Regions from separate parts of the Micromonospora sp. NPDC049903 genome, predicted to be linked through region 1. Evidence: riboswitches for the same ligand, from Rfam matches in the RefSeq annotation. Region 1 holds a riboswitch; each other region holds the start of a gene.
What was found. A riboswitch is a leader RNA that binds a small molecule or an ion and turns the genes downstream of it on or off. The one in region 1 is predicted to bind cyclic di-AMP.
Positions count from the first base shown of each region.

Region 2: linked by a shared signal. The riboswitch ahead of ACIBO1_RS10970 (NlpC/P60 family protein) and the one ahead of ACIBO1_RS03150 (coiled-coil domain-containing protein) in region 1 are both predicted to bind cyclic di-AMP.
Region 3: linked by a shared signal. The riboswitch ahead of ACIBO1_RS15400 (C39 family peptidase) and the one ahead of ACIBO1_RS03150 (coiled-coil domain-containing protein) in region 1 are both predicted to bind cyclic di-AMP.

Region 1 is NZ_JBITKL010000001.1:765,138-772,293, forward strand. It holds gene ACIBO1_RS03125 (heavy metal translocating P-type ATPase) at 1-102, opposite strand, end outside; gene ACIBO1_RS03130 (hypothetical protein) at 113-1,102, opposite strand; gene ACIBO1_RS03135 (heavy-metal-associated domain-containing protein) at 1,128-1,337, opposite strand; gene ACIBO1_RS03140 (metal-sensitive transcriptional regulator) at 1,456-1,752, shown strand; gene ACIBO1_RS03145 (YibE/F family protein) at 2,229-3,608, shown strand; cyclic di-AMP (ydaO/yuaA leader) riboswitch at 3,775-3,906, shown strand; gene ACIBO1_RS03150 (coiled-coil domain-containing protein) at 3,910-4,926, shown strand; gene ACIBO1_RS03155 (carbonic anhydrase) at 5,008-5,706, opposite strand; gene ACIBO1_RS03160 (helix-turn-helix domain-containing protein) at 5,903-6,211, shown strand; gene ACIBO1_RS03165 (hypothetical protein) at 6,307-6,729, shown strand; gene ACIBO1_RS03170 (hypothetical protein) at 6,941-7,156, shown strand, end outside.
Region 2 is NZ_JBITKL010000004.1:290,453-297,608, reverse strand. It holds gene ACIBO1_RS10995 (hypothetical protein) at 57-251, shown strand; tRNA gene ACIBO1_RS10990 (tRNA-Gly) at 355-428, opposite strand; gene ACIBO1_RS10985 (zinc metalloprotease) at 643-1,644, shown strand; gene ACIBO1_RS10980 (pyridoxamine 5'-phosphate oxidase family protein) at 1,712-2,245, opposite strand; gene dcd (dCTP deaminase) at 2,325-2,903, shown strand; gene ACIBO1_RS10970 (NlpC/P60 family protein) at 2,959-3,999, opposite strand; cyclic di-AMP (ydaO/yuaA leader) riboswitch at 4,012-4,148, opposite strand; gene ACIBO1_RS10965 (NlpC/P60 family protein) at 4,328-5,341, opposite strand; gene ACIBO1_RS10960 ((Fe-S)-binding protein) at 5,595-7,156, opposite strand, start outside.
Region 3 is NZ_JBITKL010000008.1:76,483-83,638, forward strand. It holds gene ACIBO1_RS15385 (acyltransferase family protein) at 1-303, shown strand, start outside; gene ACIBO1_RS15390 (hypothetical protein) at 428-832, shown strand; gene ACIBO1_RS15395 (hypothetical protein) at 1,010-1,774, shown strand; cyclic di-AMP (ydaO/yuaA leader) riboswitch at 2,083-2,224, shown strand; gene ACIBO1_RS15400 (C39 family peptidase) at 2,448-3,311, shown strand; gene ACIBO1_RS15405 (alpha/beta fold hydrolase) at 3,391-4,125, shown strand; gene ACIBO1_RS15410 (CDP-glycerol glycerophosphotransferase family protein) at 4,132-5,829, opposite strand; gene ACIBO1_RS15415 (D-ribitol-5-phosphate cytidylyltransferase) at 5,863-7,156, opposite strand, start outside.

The DNA.
Region 1 (7,156 bases):
CAGCTTCTTCTCGATGCGGGCGGCACAGGACGCGCAGGTCATGCCGCCGATGGACAACTCGATCAGGTTCGCTGCCGTGGGCAGGGGTCGACTCGTGGTCATGGCTGGTCCCTCAGTCGTGCCCGTGTCCGGGCGTACCGTGCCCGTCGTCCGGCGCGGCGGTGGGGCCGACCGGGACGTGCACCGGGTCCCCGACGTGCACGGTGAACTCGGCGGTGCGTACCACCCCGCCGTGGCGGAAGTCGAGATAGAGCCGGTAGGCACCGGCGGACGGGAACTCGGTGGCGAAGCTCACCCGGGGTCCGGGCTCGGTGCGCCCGTCGTCCGGCACCCCCTCCGGGTGGACGTGCAGGTACGCCAGGTCACCCTGCCGCAGCGCGACCAGGTGCCCGTACGCCCCGAGATACGGCTCCAGGTCGGTGACGGGTACGCCGTCGCGCTCGACGGTCAGCGTCAGCGTGGACGAGCGGCCCGGCTGCGGCGTGCCGTCCAGGGTGACCGTGTAGTCGTCGACCGTGGCGGTGGGTGCCGGGGCGGGCAGCGGCCGTTCGGTCAGCGTGCCGGGGACGGTCACGTCGACGCCGAGCGTCAACGGCTCGCCACCGGTCGGGGTGAAGTCGGCGAACGCCCGCCACACTCCGGGCGCGGTGAGCGGCGTGGCGACCCGCCAGGTGCCGTCCGGCGTCAGCTCGGGGTGCACGTGGCGGAAGCCGGAGAGGTCACGCCGGGCGACGATCAGGTGCATCGGCTTGTCGTGCACCACGTCGTAACCGGTCACCGGCCGGCTGTCCGGGCCCGTGATCCGGAAGGCGAACTCGCCCGCCGGGGCCTCGACCGGCACGAGGGTGTAGCCGCGCTCGGAGACGAGGAGCCCGCCGGGCAGGTGCCCGGCCGCGCCCGCGTCGTGCCCGGCCTTGTCGTCATGTCCGGCGTTCTCGTCGTGCCCGCCCTGGTCCGGGCCGTCGCCGTGGCCGGTCGCGCCGTCGTGGCCGGTCGCGGTGACCGGGGCCGTCGGGCCGGTCACCTGGCCGACTCCGTACGCGGCGGCGAACACCGCCGCGAGGCCGAGCGCGAAGCCGCTCACCTTCGTCGCCGTGTTCATCGGGACACCTCGGTCTCCGGTCGCCTCAGGCGGCGACCAACTCGTAACCGGCCTCGTCGACTGCGGCCCGGACGGCGGCCGGGTCCAGCGGCTGCGCGCTGGTGACGGTGACCTGACCGCTGGCCAGGTCGACCTGGACGTCCTCGACGCCGGGGATCGCGCCGACCTCGGCGCTGACCGCGCTGACGCAGTGGCCGCAGGTCATGCCCTGCACCTGGTACGCCGTGGTGACCATGGCAACTCTCCTCTCCAGGGCCCGTCCACCCGGGCCGGGCACCCCGTCGAATACCCTCGGGGGGTATCCACAACTGTGACCGTACCATACCCCCCAGGGGTACGTTATCCTCGTGTTCATGAGCACACCCGCGCCGATCCGCGGCTACACCGCCAGCAAGGACCAACTGCTCGCCCGGCTACGTCGTGTCGAGGGGCAGGTACGCGGCGTCGAGAAGATGGTCGACGAGGATCGCTACTGCATCGACGTGCTCACCCAGATCTCCGCGATCCAGGCCGCGCTGGACAAGGTCGCTCTCGGCCTGCTCGACGGGCACGCCCGGCACTGCATGCACGAGGGCGCCGCCGAGGGCCGCGCCGACGAGATGGCCTCCGAGATGATGGCCGCCGTCGGCCGCTTGATGAAGCGCGGCTGACCCGCCCGTCGCCTGATGAGGCGCGGCTGACCCGCCCCACCCGCACGCCCGGCCGGGAGTGTCGTCTCCGACGCCCGCCCCCGACACACGCTCGCGACCTGCGTTCCGATGCCGACCTGGCTACCATTCGCCACGATGGCCAGCCGACCCGGAAGCCTCCCGGCCCCCGCCCGCCGTCGGGCACGCACCACCGCCGCAGCAGACCTTCGGCGGCCCGTCGCCGTACCCCCGACACGGTCGCGCCGCACTGCCGCCGCCCGCGTGTGGCGGTGTGACACGGCCGCAGCCCTGCCGCGGTTGCGCACCCGGGCCGCAGCCCTGCTGCGGTTGCCGAGAGCCGGCCCTGCCCTCACGGTACGCAGCCATCCTGCCACGCTCGGGCCATTCCGGATGCCCGCCGCAGCGGCCGACCGGCGGCGCTGAACCTTCTCGCCCGCCGGTACGTAGTTCGCCTTGGAATCGTTGGGAGACAATGAATGGGCGCCGACCACACCCGTTCCGCTCCGCCCACCCCACCCCGGGTGCGGCGGATCCTCATCGTGACGGTGGTCCCCCTCTTCCTCGTCACCCTGGTCGCCGCGCTCATCCTCTGGCCCTCGGACCCGCCGCGACCCGAGGCCGCCGACGACACGCCTCGTTACCACGGCACGGTCACCCGGGTGGTGAACGAGCCCTGCCCACCGAACCCGGTCGTGCCCGAGGGCACCCCGACCACCGCCGGGCAGCAGTGCGGCACGGTGACCGTACGGGTCGACAACGGCCCGGACGAAGGTCAGGACGTGCAGACGCCGCTGCCGGACGGCCCGGGAGCGCCACGGGTCAGCGTCGGCGACGAGATCATCCTGGTCTCCCTGACCGATCCCGAGGACCCCTCGCTCAGCTACTACAACATCGCCGAGCACCAGCGGGGTAAGCCGCTGATCTGGCTCGCGGTGCTGTTCGCCGCCGCCATCGTGGCCTTCGGGCGGCTTCGCGGCCTGGCCGCGCTCGGCGGTCTGGCAGCCAGTTTCGCCATCCTGATCACCTTCGTGCTGCCCGGCATCAGTGCCGGCCAGCCGCCGTTGGTGGTCGCCATCGTCGGCGCGGCGCTGATCATGTTCGTGGTGCTGTACCTGACACACGGCATCTCGGCACAGACCTCGGTGGCCGTCCTCGGCACGCTCGGCAGCCTGGTGCTCACCGGCCTGCTCGGGCTGGCCGCCACCCGGGCCACCCACCTGACCGGCTTCGGCAGCGAGGACGCCACCACGCTGTCCATGTTCCGGGGCGACGTCGACCTGCACGGCCTGCTGCTCGCGGGCATCATCATCGGCTCGCTCGGCGTGCTCGACGACGTCACGGTGACCCAGGCCGCCGCCGTGACCGAACTGCGTCACGCCAACCCGAGCTTCACCCGCCGGGAGCTGTACCGCTCGGCGACCCGGGTCGGCCGGGCCCACATCGCCTCGGTGGTGAACACCATCGTGCTGGCGTACGCGGGCGCGTCGCTGCCGTTGCTGCTCCTGCTCACCGCCGACACCCGCGCGCTCGGCCAGATCGTGACCAGCGAGTTCCTCACCCAGGAGATCGTCCGCAGCGTGGTGGCCACGCTGGGGCTGGTCGCCGCCGTACCGCTGACGACCGCACTGGCCGCGCTGGTGGTCACCGCCGGACGGCGGGACACGCCGGAGCCCGGCGGGTCCGGCGGCCACGACGACGGGCCGGACGGCGGCGGCCCCACTCCCCCGACTCCCCGGCCCGGTACGGACCGGACCGAGGCCCTGCACGCGCTCAGCACCGCGCGTGCGCGTGACACACCCCCCGCCACCGGATCGCGGTGGCCCGACCCGGACAGGAGCACGGACACCACATGGTGACACCCCGCAGCGTGACCGCCCCTGCCGACACGGTTCGTGCCCGTGTCGTTGGTCACCCATCGCGATTACGAAATGACGCATCTAGCCGGGTTCGGGGCGTAGAGACCGACATGGACCGTCGGGTAACCTCACAGCCGGTCACCGACGAAGGCGCGCAGCGGCGCCTGCGGTGCCACCGCCCAATCGCCGCGAGGCGAGCCGGGGACCCAGGTAGGTGGGGTGAATCCGCGTCAGCGGTAGGGGCCACTTCCGTTCCGAACCCGTCAGCTAACCCGGTCGGCGGTCGATGGAAGGGAAAGAAGTGACGGCACCCCTACGCCGCTGGATGACCCCTGTGGTGGCCGTGTTCGCCGCGTTCGCCGTGTTCGCCGGGCCCCTGCCGGCCATGGCCGCGCCGAACCCACCCGCGCCAGCCGAGCACGACGACGACCCACCGATGCTCAACGACCTGATCGAGTCGGCGAACCGCGACTTCTCCAAGGCCAAGAACCAGCTGGAGCGGTCCAAGAAGCGCCAGCTCAAGCTCGACGTCGAGCTGCGCCGCGCACAAGCCGACCTCGACGCGCTCCGGCCGCAGGTCGCCGAGATCGCGACGCAGTCGTACCGCACCGGCCGGGTGGGTGCGATAGCGATGTTGTTGCAGAGCAACGCGCCGGACTCGTTCATGGACCGCGCGTCCGCCCTGGACGAGTTGAACCTGTTCAACGACAAGAAGTTGGGCGAGGTCAACACGATCCGGGAGCGCGCCGACCAGGCCAAGCTCGCCTCCGACGCCGAGGTCCGTGAGCAGCAGAAGCTGACCAACGACATGGCGCGCAAGAAGACCGAGGCGGAGAAGTCACTCCGCCTGGTCGGTGGCGAGAGCCTGACCGGTGGCCTGGTGGCCGCCACCTCGCCGGTCGCCCGGGTGGCGCCGAACCGCGCGTCCGACGGCAGTTGGAAGCCGGAGTCGTGCAGCCAGAAGGACCCGACCACGTCGGGCTGCATCACGCCGCGCACCCTGCACATGTACAAGGAGGTCAAGCGGGCCGGCTTCGACCGCTTCGTCGGTTGCTGGCGGCCCGGTGACAAGTTCGAGCACCCCAAGGGCCGGGCCTGTGACTGGTCGTTGCAGAACAGCGGGTTCAGCCCCTGGCACAACAACGACACCCGGATCTACGGCAACAACCTGGCGGCCTTCCTGGTCCGCAACGCCGACCGGCTCGGCATCTACTACGTGATCTGGAACCGGCAGATCTGGTTCCCGACCGAGAACAGGTGGCGGTCCTACAGCGGCCCGTCCAACCACACGGACCACGTGCACGTGTCGCTGCTCTGAGCACCGTCCGGGTGACATGCGAGGGCCGCTCCGCCGTCTGGCGGAGCGGCCCTCGTCGTCCGTGTCGGGCAATCCGGCGGATCAGCCCACGGGCGTGACCACACCCGACATCTCGGCAGGTTCCGCCGCGACGGTCCGCACCTCACCGGCGGCCAGCCGGTACGACATGCCCACCACCGCGCACCCGCCTGCGGCCACCTCGGCGGCCAGCGCCTCGGAGGACTCCAGCATCGCCTCGACGGTCTGCGCGATGTGGATGTCGACGATCGCGTCCAGGTCGTCGACTCCCGCCTGCTCGGCCCGGCGCAGGCTGGGCACCACCGCGTCCACCACGGCCCGCAGGTGCCCCGACGGAGCGGTGCCGGTGGCCGCCGCGGCCCGGGCCGCCTGGACGGCACCGCACGAGTCGTGCCCGAGCACCACCACCAGCGGCGTACGCAGCACGCTCACCGCGTACTCGACGCTGCCCAGCACCTCCGGGCCGATGGTGTGCCCGGCGGTACGGACCACGAAGAGATCACCCAGCCCACGGTCGAAGATGATCTCCGCAGCGAGCCGTGAGTCGGAGCAGCCCACGATCACCGCGAAGGGGTGCTGCTCGGCGGCGACGGCGGCCCGGTGGCTGGCGTTCTGGTTGGGGTGCCGGAGCGTGTCGGTGACGAAGCGGCGGTTGCCGGCGACCAGCTCGGCGAGGGCGCGCTCCCGCGAACCGGGAAGGTCTGCGGTCAGGTACTCGCGTTCGGGACCGGGCTGCGCTCCGATCGTTCCGGGTCGACTCATCCGGCGTCACCTCGCCTCTCGGTGGAATGCCTGGTCATCCCGGCCGGCGCTGGCCACGGGCTGCCACCAACCGTCACACGCAGCGCAAGGCACGTCAAGCTATGCGTGATCTGCATTTCATGTATTCCAGAACGCTTGCCAATCGAGCCGAGCGGGCGCGAGCGCAGCTCCGGAACACGACAGGGCAGGCCATACGATGGCGGGCATGGCGACCTCAGACGAGCGAGAAAGCACCCGCAACTGGACTTTCCTGACAAACCACGCACACGTACTGCTCGCCATCGCCCGCAACCCCACCGCCCGGCTGCGCGACGTCGCCAGCGAGGTGGGGGTCACCGAACGCGCCGCCCAGGCCATCGTCGCCGACCTGGAGGCGGGCGGCTATCTGCATCGCACCCGGGTGGGCCGCCGCAACGAGTACACCCTCAACCCGGCCGGCCGGTTCCGCCACCCGGCCGAGGCCGACCGCCAGGTCGGCGACCTGCTCGCCCTGTTCACCGACTAGCCCGCACCGTCCACAGTCGACCACGTGGCGTGGTTCACCGATCCCATCCCACTCGCGCCCATGCGTTATCGGCACGGGGGCGATAGGTTGAACACGTGTCGTCTGTCGCGCTCGCCCGTCCCTTGTGGCCGGCGACGCTGCGCACGCTGCGTGAGCTGACCCGACTGGCGCTGGCCGCCCTCGTGCTGGCGGTCGGCCTCGGCACGGCCGCCGCCAACCTGCCACTGCGCCCGGCGGGCGACCAGCCGATCCACGGCGTCGCCGATCATCGCGCCTGGTCCGTCACGGCCGACCTGCCGACCTGGCCGGGCACCGTCGCACCGGCCGCCGCGCAGGTGCGGGCCTCCGGCACGCTGGCGACGTCACCGACGCAGCCCACGGTCCCGACCTCGCCGCCGGCTCGCCCCGAGCCCGCCGTCGAGTCCGGCGCGGCCATCACCACGGTCTACCAGCTCACCGTGCCGCGCCGCACCGTGGGCAACGGTGAGCCGACCCGTCGCGGTCCACCGGCCGCCTGACCGACGGCCCGCCTCAGGACGCCCCACCGGCCCACGCGACCGTCCGCCGCCCCGGCCCGACCCCGGACACGGCCACCGACCGTCGTCGCGCGTCCCGGGGGCACACCGCCGTCGCGGACCCGTCCGGCCCGGCCCGACGTCCTGTCGCCGACCTCGGCGACCACAGACCTTCCCCCAGTCGACGACCCTCATCCGACCGCGAGAGGTGTTGATGATGCGAACCGCTCTCTCCTACGTCATGCCCGACGTCCCCATGGCCGCCGTGATCTGGCTGAGCCTGCTCGGCGTGGTGATCCTCGCCATCGCCGCCCTGCTGCTGCGCCCCCGACACCTCCTCCGGTTCGACGCGGGCGCCCGGATCCGCGAGGCGGCACTGCCGAGCCGCACCGAGCACACCGAGGAACAGCGGGACCAGGACCGCTGGGCG
Region 2 (7,156 bases), on a different contig from region 1:
TCGTGAAGTACAGATCAGGACAGCGCTGCAGGTGAGCCTCCGGTACGGTCCGCCGGATGAACCCTGCTGGGAGACGCGCCTCCACCGTCCGCATCATCGGCAACGTCGCACTGGTCGCCGGAGTGCTGGTCTCGATCATCACGCTGTCGAGCGACGCCGGGTCGGCTGAGCCACACGTCCTGGCGGGTTTCCTCGTTGCCACAGGGATCGGGCTGCGCATCGAAGCCGCGATCAGGGACTTCCGTGCATGACCACACCTCAACCGAAGTGCCCGCAGCGGGCACAGCCAGTCGGAAGAGCGGTCGGCATGAATGAAGCCCAGGTCGGGAGCGCATCCTGACCTGGGCTTCACGCTGGAGCGGGTGACGGGAATCGAACCCGCACTGTCAGCTTGGGAAGCTGATGTTCTGCCATTGAACTACACCCGCAAGCGGCACCACTGTACCTGAGCCACCGCCCCGGTGCACCCAGCCACCCCCGCCGACCACCCCGCCCGGCCCGCCTCCGCACGCTGCGCAAGAAGTTGCATGCCGGCAACACATAGCCATTCTCAAATTTGTCTATGCGTTGTAACGTCTGGCCCACGTTTCCCGCACGGCGCGACACAACCCCCCAGTCGCGTCGCCAGAAAGAGGTGGGCTTATGGGACTCCGTCCCGTCCTGCTGAACCGGCGGATCGCCGGCATCGCTTCGACGTCGCTGGCGGTGGCGCTCGGTGTGGCCACGGTCGGTCTGCTGCCGGCGGCCACCACGGCTGCCATTCCGACGGCTGCCGCCGTCTCCGCCGACGAGGTGTGTGAGGACCCGACGGGCACTGCGGCCCGGGTCCGGGGCGACGCGGTCGTCAAGCACGACCCGAACGAGTTGACCATGGCTCAACTGCACCAGCGGGAGTCGGAGTTCGCCGACCTGTTGCAGGAGCGGGCCAAGCGGGTCGGTCAGCGTACGCTCAGCGCCCAGGCCGCCGCGGCCTCGGTCACCATCCCGGTGGTGGTGCACGTGATCCGCAAGGACACCACCCGGGCCGGCGGGAACATCCCCGACTCGATGATCCAGTCGCAGATCAGCGTGCTGAACCAGTCGTTCGCCGGTGCGACCGGCGGTGCCGCCACCGCCTTCGCCTTCCAGTTGCAGAGCATCAACCGGGTCACCAACACGTCGTGGTACCCGATCCGGCAGGGCTCCACGGCCGAGCGGCAGATGAAGACCCAGCTCCGTCAGGGCACCAAGGGCACGCTCAACATCTATCTGGGTGCGCTGAGCAATGGCCTGCTCGGCTGGGCGACCTTCCCGCAGACCACGCTGAACGTGATGGACGGCGTGGTCGTGCTCAGCGAGTCGCTGCCGGGTGGCACCGCCACCAACTACAACCAGGGTGACACCGGCACCCACGAGGTCGGCCACTGGCTGAACCTCTATCACACGTTCCAGGGCGGCTGCTCGGGCAGCGGCGACCAGGTCTCGGACACTCCGGCGGAGGCGTCGGCGGCCTACCAGTGCCCGACCGGTCGGGACACCTGCTCCACCACGGGGCTGGACCCGATCACCAACTTCATGGACTACACGTACGACACCTGCATGTACCAGTTCACCCCGGGCCAGGCGACCCGGATGATCAACGCGTGGAACACCTACCGCGCGTAGCGCGGCAGTCGTCGGCGCGTACCTCCGGTGCCGGTCCCGCCGTCAGGCGGGACCGGCACCGGTCGGTTCAGGCGGCGCGGACATGTCGGGCCGCGCGGGTCCGGTGGGGCGTGGGCCGGGCGGCCTGCGGGGTGGCGCCGGCCGGGTCGAGCCAGACCTGCACGGCCGGCTCACCGACCAGCCCGCCGGTGGCGGCGCGCTCGTGCCGGGCGAGCATCGCCACGTCGACGGTGAACTCGAACAGACGCCAGTCGGCGTGCGGGGCGGCGCGGGCCGCGAGCGCCAACCGGGCCACCGTGGCGTCGTCGGTGACGGGTCGGGCGCGGCCAGCGACGTACGCCTCGTCGTCGCTCTCCTCCGCCGGGAACGAGTGCAGCGCGTAGCGCCCGTCGCGTTCCAGGTCGCGCCGCTTCGGCGAGTCGATCACGAAGCAGAAGAGACCGTCGGCGGTGATCACCGGGGAGACCGGGTGCACCCGGGGCCCGCCGTCGGCGCGGACCGTGGCCAGGTAGCCGAAGCCCGGGCCGTACTGCTGCATGAGAAGGCGGATCCCGTCGGCGAGTCGGGGCTCGTCGACGGCGAAATCGGACCAGGAAGCCATGCCGACATCCTATCGAACATACGTTCTAAGCAGGTAGTCCGACACGCAGGTCACGACTACCGGCCGCTAAGGTGTGGCGATGCTGCTCTCCGACCGCGACCTGGTCTCCGAGATCAAGGCCGGCACCCTGGCGCTGGAGCCCTTCGAGCCCACCCTGGTGCAGCCGTCCAGCATCGACGTCCGCCTGGACAAGCTGTTCCGGGTGTTCAACAACCACCTCTACACACACATCGACCCGGCCACCCAGCAGGACGATCTCACCTCGCCGGTGGAGGTGCCCGACGGCGAGCCGTTCGTGCTGCACCCGGGCGAGTTCGTGCTCGCCTCCACGCTTGAGGTGATCTCGCTCGGCGACCAGCTCGCCGGCCGGCTCGAAGGCAAGTCCAGCCTCGGTCGCCTCGGCCTGCTGACGCACTCCACCGCCGGCTTCATCGACCCCGGCTTCTCCGGTCACGTCACGCTGGAGCTGTCCAACGTGGCCAACCTGCCGATCACGCTCTGGCCCGGTATGAAGATCGGCCAGCTCTGCATCTTCCGGCTCTCGTCGCCCGCCGAGCACCCGTACGGCTCGCTCGTCTACGGCTCGCGCTACCAGGGGCAGCGCGGCCCGACGCCGAGCCGCGCCTGGCAGAACTGGCGTACCTGGCCGACCCGCTGACGACCGGCGGGCCCGCGCTGCGCAGACGCGGGCCCGTGGTCGTCCGCCCGGCGACTCAGCCGGGTCGGCCGAAACTGTGGATCGGACTGGTGTCCATCCGCTTCATCGCGATCGGCTTGCCGGCGCGGGAGGCGTGCACCACCCAGCCGCCGCCGACGTACATCCCGACGTGGTGCAGGTCTCGGAAGTAGAAGACCAGGTCACCCGGGCGCAGGTCGCCGCGACCGACCGAGGCGGTGACCTGCCGCTGCCGCGCCGCGTTGTGCGGCAGCGCCACCCCGGCCCGCGCCCACGCGGCCAACATCAACCCCGAGCAGTCGTACGCGTGCGGCCCCTCGGCACCCCACGAGTACGGCTTGCCGATCTGGGCGCACGCGAAGGTGACCGCCTCACCGGCCGGGCCACCCGGATAGGTGGCCGGACAGGGCGCCGGCCGCAACGGACCACCACCCCCGTCGTCGTACGCCCGCAGCCGCAACCGTTGCAGCCGCTCGATCTCGGTGTCGATCTGCCGCCGCTTCCCGGCCAGGTCAGCCTCGGTGCGGGTCAGCTCGGCGATGGTGCGGTCCAGTCCGGCTCGGGCGGCGGCGAGTTCGTCCCGCAGCTCACGCGCCTGGCGTACATCCTCCTGCTGGAAGCGGGCGTACCGGTCGAGCACGCCGAGCTGGGCGACGACCTCGCCCGGCGACCGGCTGCCCAGCAGCGTGTTCACGGCGCGCACCGGCTCGCCGCGGTACGCCCGCGCGGCCAGCGCGCCGACCCGCTTCATCGCCTCGTCCACCTGCTGTTGCAGCGGGGCTATGCGAGCGGTCAGGGCGTCCGCCTCCCGGCGGGTGCCGGCCAGGTCCTGCCGGGTCGCGTTGTGTCGTTCGATGACGGCTTCGAGCCGGTTCCAGTCCTCGTCGATCTGGCGCTCGATGTCGTCGACCGTGGGGTCGGCGTGGGCCGCCGTCGCGCCGCCGGTCAGCAGGACGGCGGTCGCGGCGAGTGCGGCGAGTGCGGTGGTGCAGCGGTACCAGCGGAATCGCGGCGCATCCGTCGTCGGGCCGGGCTTCGCCGACCGGTACGACGGAGGCCGCGGGGCATGGTGTGCCACCGGGCTGCGTACTCCTTCTTCCCAGACCGCCTACCGGGTTAGCTGACGGGTTCGGGCGGGAAGGGGACGCCCTACCGCGACCATCGCGGACTCACCCCGGGAACCTGGGTCCCCGGCTCGCTCGGACAGCGACTCGGCGGTGTCGGACCGTCACCGCCCCGGGTGGGCGGTTGTGCCAGCGGCCCGACGATTGACCAGCGTAGGGACGACCAGCGTCGATACGCAACACACCCACACCGTCACTCTCGGTGCATTAATCCGACAACGAAGAAGGCCCCCGGTCGCTTGACCGAGGGCCTTCCGTGGTTCCTGCGTACGCGCTCAGGCGTCAGCCTGGTCGACGGAACCCGGCGACCGGCATCGTCGTGATCGGCGAGACGTTGACCGGGACACCGGCACGCGCCGCGTGCACCATCGTGTTGTTGCCCAGATAGATCCCGACGTGACTCACGTCGCTGCGGAAGAACACGAGGTCACCGGGGCGGGCGTCGGCCCGCGAGATCGCCTTGCCCTCGCGCCACTGGGCGCCGGTGAAGTGGGTCAGGGAGATACCCGCCGCCCGGTACGCGTACTGGGTGAGACCGGAGCAGTCGAACGAGTTCGGCCCGGTGGCACCCCAGACGTACGGCTTGCCGACCTGCGCGCAGGCGGTCCGGATGGCCGTCCGGGCCGCGTCGCTGACCACACCGTTGATGGTCGGGCAGTTGGTGGTCTTGACCGTGGTCACCGGAAGGGACCGCTCCAGCCGCTTGATCTCGGCGTCGATCTGCTTCTTCTTCGCCGCAAGCTGCTTCTGCTTGGCCTCCTGGTCGACGATCAACGCGTCGAGCGTGGCCTTCTGGTCGTCGTACTTCTTGCGGATCTTCATGACGCCCTCGAGCTGGCGGCGCTCCTCCCAGGCGAGCCGGTCGAGGAGGGCCATCTGCTCACCGAGCTGGTCCGGCTTCGCGTTGAGCAGCACCGCGCCGAGTTCCTGCGACGGGCCGGTGATGTAGTACCGGGAGGCGAGGCCCGCGACCCGGTTCATCGCCAGCTCCGTTTCCAGGGCCAGCGGCTGGATCTTCTTCTCCAGCTTCTCGGCCTTCTCGCGGTTGACCCGCAGCTCCGAGCGCACCTTGTTGAACTGCTCGATGGTGGGTTCGAGCTGCTGCCACTGCTTGTCGATCTGGCGCTCGATCTCGTCCACCGACGGCTCGGCGTACGCGGGCGCGGCGACCAGACCAGCACCGACCGCAGCGGCGGCGACCAGGACGACCAGACGGCGAGCGACCTTGCGCAGCCCGCGCGCGGGGGTGGGGCGTCCCGGCGCATGACGATGGAGGGGCATGGTTGCCACCGGCACCGACTCCTTTGCGACCGACCACCGGGCGTCCCGCTAGCGGTAAGGGGCGAGACAGACGACCCACGGCGGTCGGTGCCTCACATTAGGGGAACGCGCGCGGCGGAATCAAGGCGACCAACGGCTCATTCACCTTTGCGCGACCGATCGCACACAAAGGGTGTCGACCAATTCGTTACAGTTATCTACGCCAATATAAAAATCGGGACGTGTCGGCATCCGTACAGATGCCGCCACGTCCCGACGTACGCGCTGGTCACCCGGCGACCGGCTCGCCCTCCTCGGCGCCCCGGGCCTGCTCGGGCTTGACCGAACGCAACAGCACGCTGGCCACGTCGACCACCTCGACCTGGTCGCCGGCGCCTTTGCCGTTGACTCCGTCACTCAGCATCGTCGAGCAGAACGGACAGCCGACCGCGACGGTCCTCGCACCGGTGGACATGGCCTCCTCGACCCGATCCACATTGATCCGCTTGCCGATCCGCTCCTCCATCCACATGCGCGCGCCACCGGCGCCGCAGCAGAAGGAGCGCTCGCTGTTGCGCGGCATCTCGACCAGGCCGTCGTCGGCGCCGACGGCGCTGCCCAGCACCTCGCGTGGCGGGGTGAAGACCCGGTTGTGCCGGCCCAGGTAGCACGGGTCGTGGTAGGTGACGCCGCCGTCGACCGGCTGCACCGGGGTCAGCTTGCCGGTGGCGACCAGGTGCGCCAGCAACTGGGTGTGGTGCACCACCTCGAACTCGCCGCCGAGCTGGCCGTACTCGTTGCCCAGGGTGTTGAAGCAGTGCGGACAGGTCGCGACGATCTTCCGCTTGGCCTTCTCGCGGCCCTCGAAAGCCTCGTTGAGCGTCTCCACGTTCTGCTGGGCGAGCATCTGGAAGACGAACTCGTTGCCGATGCGGCGGGCCGGGTCGCCGGAGCAGGTCTCGCCCTCACCGAGGATGGCGAACGAGACGCCCGCCTCGTTCAGCAGTGTGGCGACCGCCCGGGTGGTCTCCTTCGCCCGGTCCTCGAACGCACCGGCACAGCCCACCCAGAAGAGGTACTCGAAGTCCTCGACCTCACCGACCCGGGGCACCTCGAAGTCGAGGCCCTTGGTCCAGTCCTCCCGGGTGTTCTGCGGCGCGCCCCACGGGTTGCCCTTGTTCTCCAGGTTGCGCAGCATCACGCCGGCCTCGGAGGGGAAGTTCGACTCGATCAGCACCTGGTAGCGGCGCATGTCGACGATGTGGTCGACGTGCTCGATGTCCACCGGGCACTGCTCGACGCAGGCGCCGCAGGTGGTGCACGACCAGAGCACGTCCGGGTCGATCACGCCGCCCGCCTCGGCGTCGCCGATCAGCGGCTTCTCCGCCTCGGCGAGCGCCAGCACGTCGAGGTGGGCGAGCTGCGCGGCGGTGGCCTTCTCCTCGCCGGTGAGGTCCTTGCCGCCGCCGGCCAGCAGATAGGGCGCCTTGGCGTACGCGTGGTCGCGCAGGCTGAGCACCAGCAGCTTCGGCGACAGCGGCTTGCCGGTGTTCCACGCCGGGCACTGCGACTGGCACCGGCCGCACTCGGTGCAGGTGCTGAAGTCCAGCAGGCCCTTCCAGGTGAACTGCTCGACGTGCGCGACGCCGAACTGATCCTTCTCCGGATCGGCCTCCTCGAAGTCGAGCGGCTTGCCCTCGCTCATCATCGGCCGCAGCGGCCCGAGGCCGGAGCCGGACGCACCCGGCTTCCGCTTGAAATAGATGTTCGGGAAGGCCAGGAAGCGGTGCCAGGCGACGCCCATGGTCACGTTCAGCGAGATCACGATGAGCCAGGTCATCGAGATCGCGA
Region 3 (7,156 bases), on a different contig from region 1:
GGCTGGTGGGGAGTGCCGGCGGTGATCGGGTTCCTGCTGCTCACCCTGGCGCTGGCCGCGTTGCTGCACCGCTACGTGGAGCAACCGATGATGCGGCGACTCGCCCCGAGCCGCGCCGCTTCCGCCCCGCCACCCGCCGCCGGGGCCGCCGGGCCGCCCACCCAGCCGCCCGCAGAAGCGGGCGCGGAGCCGCCTGCGGGCTCGCCCGTGCAGCCACGTACCGGGTCGCCCGCCGGGCTGCCGAGGCAGCGGGTGGCGGGTGACGAGCCGAGCACCGCCGGTCGGCGCGACCCGCACCGCTGAGTCCATGGTGGATCGTCCTCCTCGGCCGTCCGACCTGCTGTTTCGTGTGTCATCGGCGGCGCGTCGCCGACGCGACACGCCCGTCGCCGATGCGATTCGACGGTGGTGGCGGTAGCGTGACGATGTGCTTCCCGTCGCGTCCGCCCGTCCCCTGTGGTGGCTGGCGCGCTGGGCGACGCGGCTGCTGACCGGGTTCGCGGTCGCCGCCGCGTTCACCCTCGGCGCCTGGGCGATGCCCGCCCAGAGCGGCCCCGCCGGGCACCCCGCCGTCGACCGGGTCGCGTCGTCCGTCCTGCTCGCGCAGTCGCCCCACGCAGGCTGGCAACCCACGTCCTCCGGCACGCTGGTCGCAGTGGCCGCCACCGGGGTCGTCGACCGTGTCGACCCGGTGGGCGTACCCGGACTGCTGCCGGAGGCGCGCCCGGAGGCGCAGCGGCCCGCCGCGACGGCGGTCGCGGGTCCGGCGACATCCGTCCCGACGACGGTCGCACCGGCCGCTCACGGTGCCCGCGCCCCACCCGGCGCCTGACCTGACGCCTCGCTGCGGCCCGCCGACCGGACTCCGCCGCAGCCCGTCCCGCAACGCCCGGGACCTCTGCCCGCGATGCACCCCGTCACCGCCCGCCCGGTCCCGTGGCGCCGCCACCGGACGACCGGATGCCGGCGCGGTCCGCTGTCAGCGCACCACTGCCCACGAGGTACCGCCATGGAGAAGACCGTCCTCTACCAGTTCCTGATCGAGGTGCCCCGAGCCGCCGCTATCTGGTCGGTGCTGCTCCTGCTCGCGCTGGGCATGCTCACCGCCCTGGTCGCCCGGCCCGAACCGGACTCGTCCGGCGCCGACGAGACCACCGGCCCGGCCGACGACCCCGCCGAGGCCGAGGCGGCCGATCTGCGCCGCTACGCCGGTGAGGTGGCCGTGGCCGCCGCCGGGGCCGCGCAGAACGCCGCCCGGCGGCAGGAGGCGTGGCGTACCGCTCAGACCGCTCTCGACCGGGCCTGGGCCGGATTCGACGAGGCGGAGAGCCGGGCCCGGCGGCTCGCCGGGGCCACCGCACTGCCGGCTCCCCGCACCCCGCGCACCGCCAGCGAGTACGCCGCCCGGGAGCGCTGGCTGCACCATGCGGCGATGCAGGCGCACTGGCGCGGTGACCTGTCGGCGCGGCAGCTCACCGACGTGCTGGCGCGTCGGGCCGGCTGGGATCCCCGACTGCACCCGGCCGAACAGGAGGTGGTCCTGGCCCGGATCGTCCGCGACAACCACCGGGCCGCATACCGGGCCGCCGCCGAGCGGGAACGGGCCGCCTGGAGGGAGGCCGAGCTGGCCACCGACGCGGCCCGGGTGCTCTCCGCCGAGGCGTACGCCGCCGCGCAGCGCGTGCGGCCGAACCTGCTCCCGGCGCCCGCCGTCACCGCCGTCGCACGTCCGGCCGCAGCGGTCCTGCGGTGGCGCCCGGCGCGCGTGGGGTGACCCGGCTCGGCGACCGGATAGTCCGGCCGGATTGGGTGAGCCCGGTCACATCCATCGCCGGAACGGACGCCGGGGCGGGATCCGCCCGAGACGTGACGCGATGCCCGGAGACATTGTCTGCGGGTGGTCCACCTGTCACCGCCTGTTGCGTCGATCGCCGTCGGTCCCGTTGCGCGACGTCGCTGACCGAACGCCCGAAAATCATCGACCTGGATCATGTTTACGCAGGTCAGAGCGGGTTGGCAGGGCAATGGCCGGCCAGTAGTGTCGGCCCGTCCGATGCGGTACCCGATCGCAGGAGGCGACGCCGCATCGACCCGCCTAATCGTGGTCTCACGAACCGGGGACCCACCGCACCACTGGGGTGAATCCGCGAGCCTCGGCTCACGGTAGGGCCGTCTTCCCGCCCGAACCCGTCAGCTAACCCGGTCGGCGGTGTCGGAAGGAGCTTTTCCTCTCGTGCATCCCCTCGTCGTACCCCTTGAGTTCCCGCACCTCCACGGCACCGCGGTGCCCGCGCTCGTCGGGCCGTCGGCCACGAGCTGACTGCGACCACCGCCCCGCCCGGTATCCGGGCGTCGCCCCTCGCACGGCCGTCCCCGTACTCGGGTGGTCCTCGACAGGTCCTGTCGAGCTGACCGCCGGAGCGGTTCGCCGTGCCTCCCTGAGCCCCGTGGAGGACTCCGTGAAGCAGACCGTCACGCGCCAGCTACGCCGGCTGGCCACCGAACGCCCCTACCAGGTCGTCGCCGCCTCGGCCGCCGCGCTGGCGCTGGCCACCGGTGCCGGTGCCGTACTCGTCGGCACCGAGGACACCCCGGCCACCGCGCACACCACGACCGCCGTCGCCGAGTTGCGCGGCGACACCGCGGTCTCCCGCGCCGAGGCCCGGGTGGAGCCGACCCCGTCGACCCCGCCGGGCAGCGCGGCCCCGAGCAGCGCCGCGCCGTCGCCGTCGCCCTCGCCGAAGGCCACCTCGGCGGCTCCCTCGCCGGTGGCCACCAGTGCGAAGGCCGCCCCGAAGGCGCCGGCGCGGAAGGTCCTGGACTACGACTTCCAGGCGCAGACCACCGGCTACTACTGCGGCCCGGCCGCGGTACGCAACGCGCTCAGCGCCGCCGGTGTCGACCGTGACCAGGACACCCTGGCCGTCCAGCTCGGCACCACGTACGCCGGCACCAACTCGGCCCAGGACACCACCCGGGTGCTCAACGCCACGGTCAAGGGCGAGCCGTACTCGACCACGATGTTGCCGGGCGGCTCGGCCAGCCCGGCGCAGATGGACCAGCTCCAGGCCGACGTGGTCGAGGCGATCACCGACGGGCGCGGTGTCGTGGTGAACGTGGCCGGCAGCGCCACCGACACCGGCGGCGGCTGGCACTCCTTCCCCGGTGGTCACTACGTCGCCGTGGTGGGCTACGAGGACGACGGTCGACTGGTCAAGATCGCCGACTCGGCCGACGCCTCGTACTACTCGTACTGGATGACCACCATCGATCTCGCCCACTGGGCCGCCACCCGCGGCTACTCCTCCTGAGATGTAAGGAAGGGTCCCCTGCTAACGCCTCGTGCATAGCAGGGGACCCTTCCTTCCCTCCAAGTGGCAGACTTCGCGCATGAGCGAGGAGTCGGGCGACCGGGCGGTGCTGGTGCTGCTGCACGGGATGGGTGGCACCGGCGACGTGTGGCTGCCCTGGGCGCCGCTGTTGCAGGAGCGGTGGCCGGGCCGGTGGTCGGCCCCGGATCTGGCCGGTCACGGCGCCGCGCCGCCGCTGCCGGAGTACTCGTTCACCGCTCTCGCCGACCGGGTCGCGGGGAGTCTCGCCCCCGGTGACCGGATCGTCGTACTCGGACACTCGCTCGGCGGGGTGGTCGGCCTGGCGCTGGCCGCCGCCGACCGGGGCGTGGCGGTCGACGCGGTGGTGGGCCTCGGCATCAAGGCGGTCTGGTCCCCGGCGGAGCTGGCCCGCGCCGCCGACCTGGCCGCCCGGCCGGTCACCTGGTTCGGCACCCGCGAGGAGGCGGCCCGGCGGTACCTGCGGGTGGCCGGCCTGACCGGGTTGCTCGGCCCGGAGCAACCGGCGGTGGACGCCGGGCTGCGGCAGGTGGACGGGCGGTGGCGGCTGGCCATGGACCCGGCCGCCTTCGCCGTCGGCGAACCCGACCTGGCCGCGCTGCTGGCGACGATCGACGTGCCGGTCCTGCTGGCCCGAGGCGAACACGACACGATGGTCACCGACGACCAGCTCCGGGCGTACGGCGTACCCGTGGTCACGTTGCCCGGTCTCGGTCACCACGCCCACGTCGAGGACCCGGCGGCGGTGCTGGCCCTGCTCGACCCCTGGCGCTGAGACCGCTCAGGTGGCGCTGGGCAGCGCGGCGTCGGTCGTGGCCCGGGGTGCCGGGGCGGTCCAGGTCGGGTCCAGCTCCCGCCGGGCGGCGCCCAGGAACGCCTCGGCGTACGACTCGGCCGGGAAGTCGCCCAGGTAGCGCCGACGGGTCGCCCAGCGCGCCTCGGCGAGCGGATCGGTGTCGAGCAGCCGGGTCAGCACGTCGTCCAGGTCGGACATGTCCCGGCGCAGCACGTAGCCGGTGGCGGCGAGGGGGAACCGCTCGACGAACCGGTCACCGTCGACACCGGTGTCGGTGACCACGTAGGGCTTGCCCGAGTACAGCCAGTCGGAGACCACCCCGGAGACGTCGGAGACCAGGGCGTCCGCCCGGTTCACCGACTCGGCCAGGGTGAGCCGCCCGGCGGCGGCGCCGAACACGTGCTGACGGCCGGTGCGGGAGCGGTCGGCGGCGAGCAGTTCGTGCAGCCGGGCCAGGCGTCGGGCCGAGGCCGGATGCTGGTTGGTGTACGGGTGGGCGCGCAGGATCACCGTGGCGCCCCGGTCGAGCAGCCGCCGCAGCAGCGTCTCTGCCATCGGCAGCGAGCAGTAGTCGGCGTCGGCGTGGTGGCCGGTCCAGGTGGGGGTGTAGAGGACGGTGGGGTTCGTCAGCCCCCGCGTCGGCTGGTGGCGTACCTCGATCGCCTCGACCTGCGGGCGGCCCACCACCACGAACTTCTCCGCCGGGATCTCCACCCCGGCGCGGGCGTACCGGTCGATGGCCGCCTCGCCGGCCACGAAGATCCGGTCGAAGATCGCCGACACCGGGTTGGCGCTGGGCGCCTTGTCGCTGTCGCCGTGGTGCAGTTGGACGTGGGTGAGCTGGGTGAACCGGATGCAGTGGCTGTTCTTCGCGCCGTGGTTGACGTAGAACGCCACCCGCAGGCTCGGCACCAGCACCTCGTCCATGGTGCGCAGGGTGGGGCAGTAGACCACCGGGGCGGTGGTGGCCGCCGCGATGGCGGGCAGGAACTCCGGCTCCCGCAGCATCACCACGAACGGCCGACCGATCCGTTCCAGGTACGGCAGCCACATGGTGACCTGGTACTCCGACCCGGGCGGGGCGGAGAAGTGGAGCACGAACTCCGGCTGGTGCCGGCGCAGTGCCCGGGTGACCGCCGACCCGCCGGCCGCCGGCCGGAACCGGCGGCGGGCCAGGTCGAGGGTGACCGCCCCGGCGGCGGCGCCGACCGGCAGGCAGAGCAGCAGGGCGACCACGGCGGGCAGGCCGGCCAGGGCGGCCACGGCCAGCGCGGCGAGCAGCCCCGCCACCGCGTCGTCTCCCCGGGCGGCGACCTGCGGCACCCAGGTGCGTACCGGCAGGTTGGCGGCGCGGATCTCCAGGTTGCCGGCGGTCCGCAGCGGCCCGGTGACCAGCACCAGCCCGAGCAGCACCAGGGCGGTGACCACCAGGATCGGGTCGAAGCCGCCGTCGAGCTGTCGGGCGTAGCCGACCAGGATCCCGGCGGCGAGCAGGGCGGTCTCCGCGACGCTGTCGGCGCCGGGTCGCACCCGGCGCTCCCAGACCGTGGCGGCGAGCGCGGCCACCGCCAGCCCGAGTCCCCAGGTGGTCGCGCCGGTGAGCGCGAGCACCAGGAACGCCAGGACCGCACCGCCGGTGCTCAGGCCCCGGGCGGCCAACTTCGTGACCAGGTCACCACGCATCTCGGCGCTGCCTTCGTGCTCGGCGTCGGCGGGTCAGCCGACGCGGGTGCCGCTGCTGGCGTCGGCCTGGGTGGGTACCGGGGCGGGAGCCGGCGTCTCGCCGGGCGGCCGGCGTACGTCGATCACCTGGCCGGTGAGTTCCGAGATCAGCACGTCCAGCGAGGCCTGGGCGACGGTCTCGGCGGCGAGCAGGGTGTGCTCGGGCTCCGCGCCGAACGCCTTGGTCCGCATCGGGGTGGCCGTCCGCTCCGGGTTGATGATGTTGACCCGTACGCCGAACTCGGCCCACTCGTCGGAGAGCGCCTGGGTCAGGTTGACCAGCGCCGCCTTGGTGGCCGAGTAGAGCGCGTAGTCGGCCCGTCCCCGGGTGTAGGAGCTGGAGGTGTAGAGCAGGAGCTGGCCCTTGGTCTGCTGGAGGTAGGGCAGGGACTGGCGGGCGACGGTCACCGGGCCGACGAAGTTGACCTGGAGCACCCGGTCGATGGTCTCCTGGTCCATCTCGGCCAGCGCGCCCTTCTCCAGGATCCCGGCGGTGACCACGACGTGGTCGATCCGTCCGGTGGCCTCGAAGGCGGTCCGCAGCGCGGCTTCGACGTCCTCCGGCCGCTCCACGTGCGTGCCGGTGCTGGAGCGGCTGAACGGGAAGACCTGGGCGCCGTGGCGGCGGGCCAGCTCGGTCAGGTCGTGGCCGATGCCGTAGCTGCCGCCGAAGATGACGATCGTGCGGCCGGTGACCTCTTCGCTGTACGCCCGGTGGTCGGTCAGCCGGGGCACCTTGGCGGCGGCGAGCTGGAACAGCTTGTCGGCCAGGTGCACGTCGACCGGGTGGGTGACCTTGATGTTCTCGTCCGAGCCGTCGATCACCTTGATGGGCACCTGGGGCAGGTAACGCAGGACCACGCCGCAGTCGTCGGTGGCGGCGAAGTTCGGGTCACCCTCGGCCTGCCGGTACGCCTCCCGGATGGTGCTCGACCGGAACGCCTGCGGCGTCTGGCCCCGGCGCAGCGTGGCGCGGACCGGGATGTCGGTGATGCACTCGTCCTCGTCGACCTGGATGATCGTGTCGGCCGACGGGATGGCCACGTCGACCGCCGCGTACGTCCAGAGGGCGTTCACGCACTCCCGGACGATCCGGCCGCTGAGCAGGGGCCGTACCGCGTCGTGGAAGAGGATGTTGCAGTCCGCCTCGCCGACGGCGTCCAGCGCGATCCGGGTGGTGGCGTTGCGGGTGTCGCCGCCCTCGATCACCTTGGTGACCTTGCGGAAGCCGGCCTTGTCGACGATCCGCTGCGCCTCGTCGACGTGACCGGTGGCCATCAGCACGATG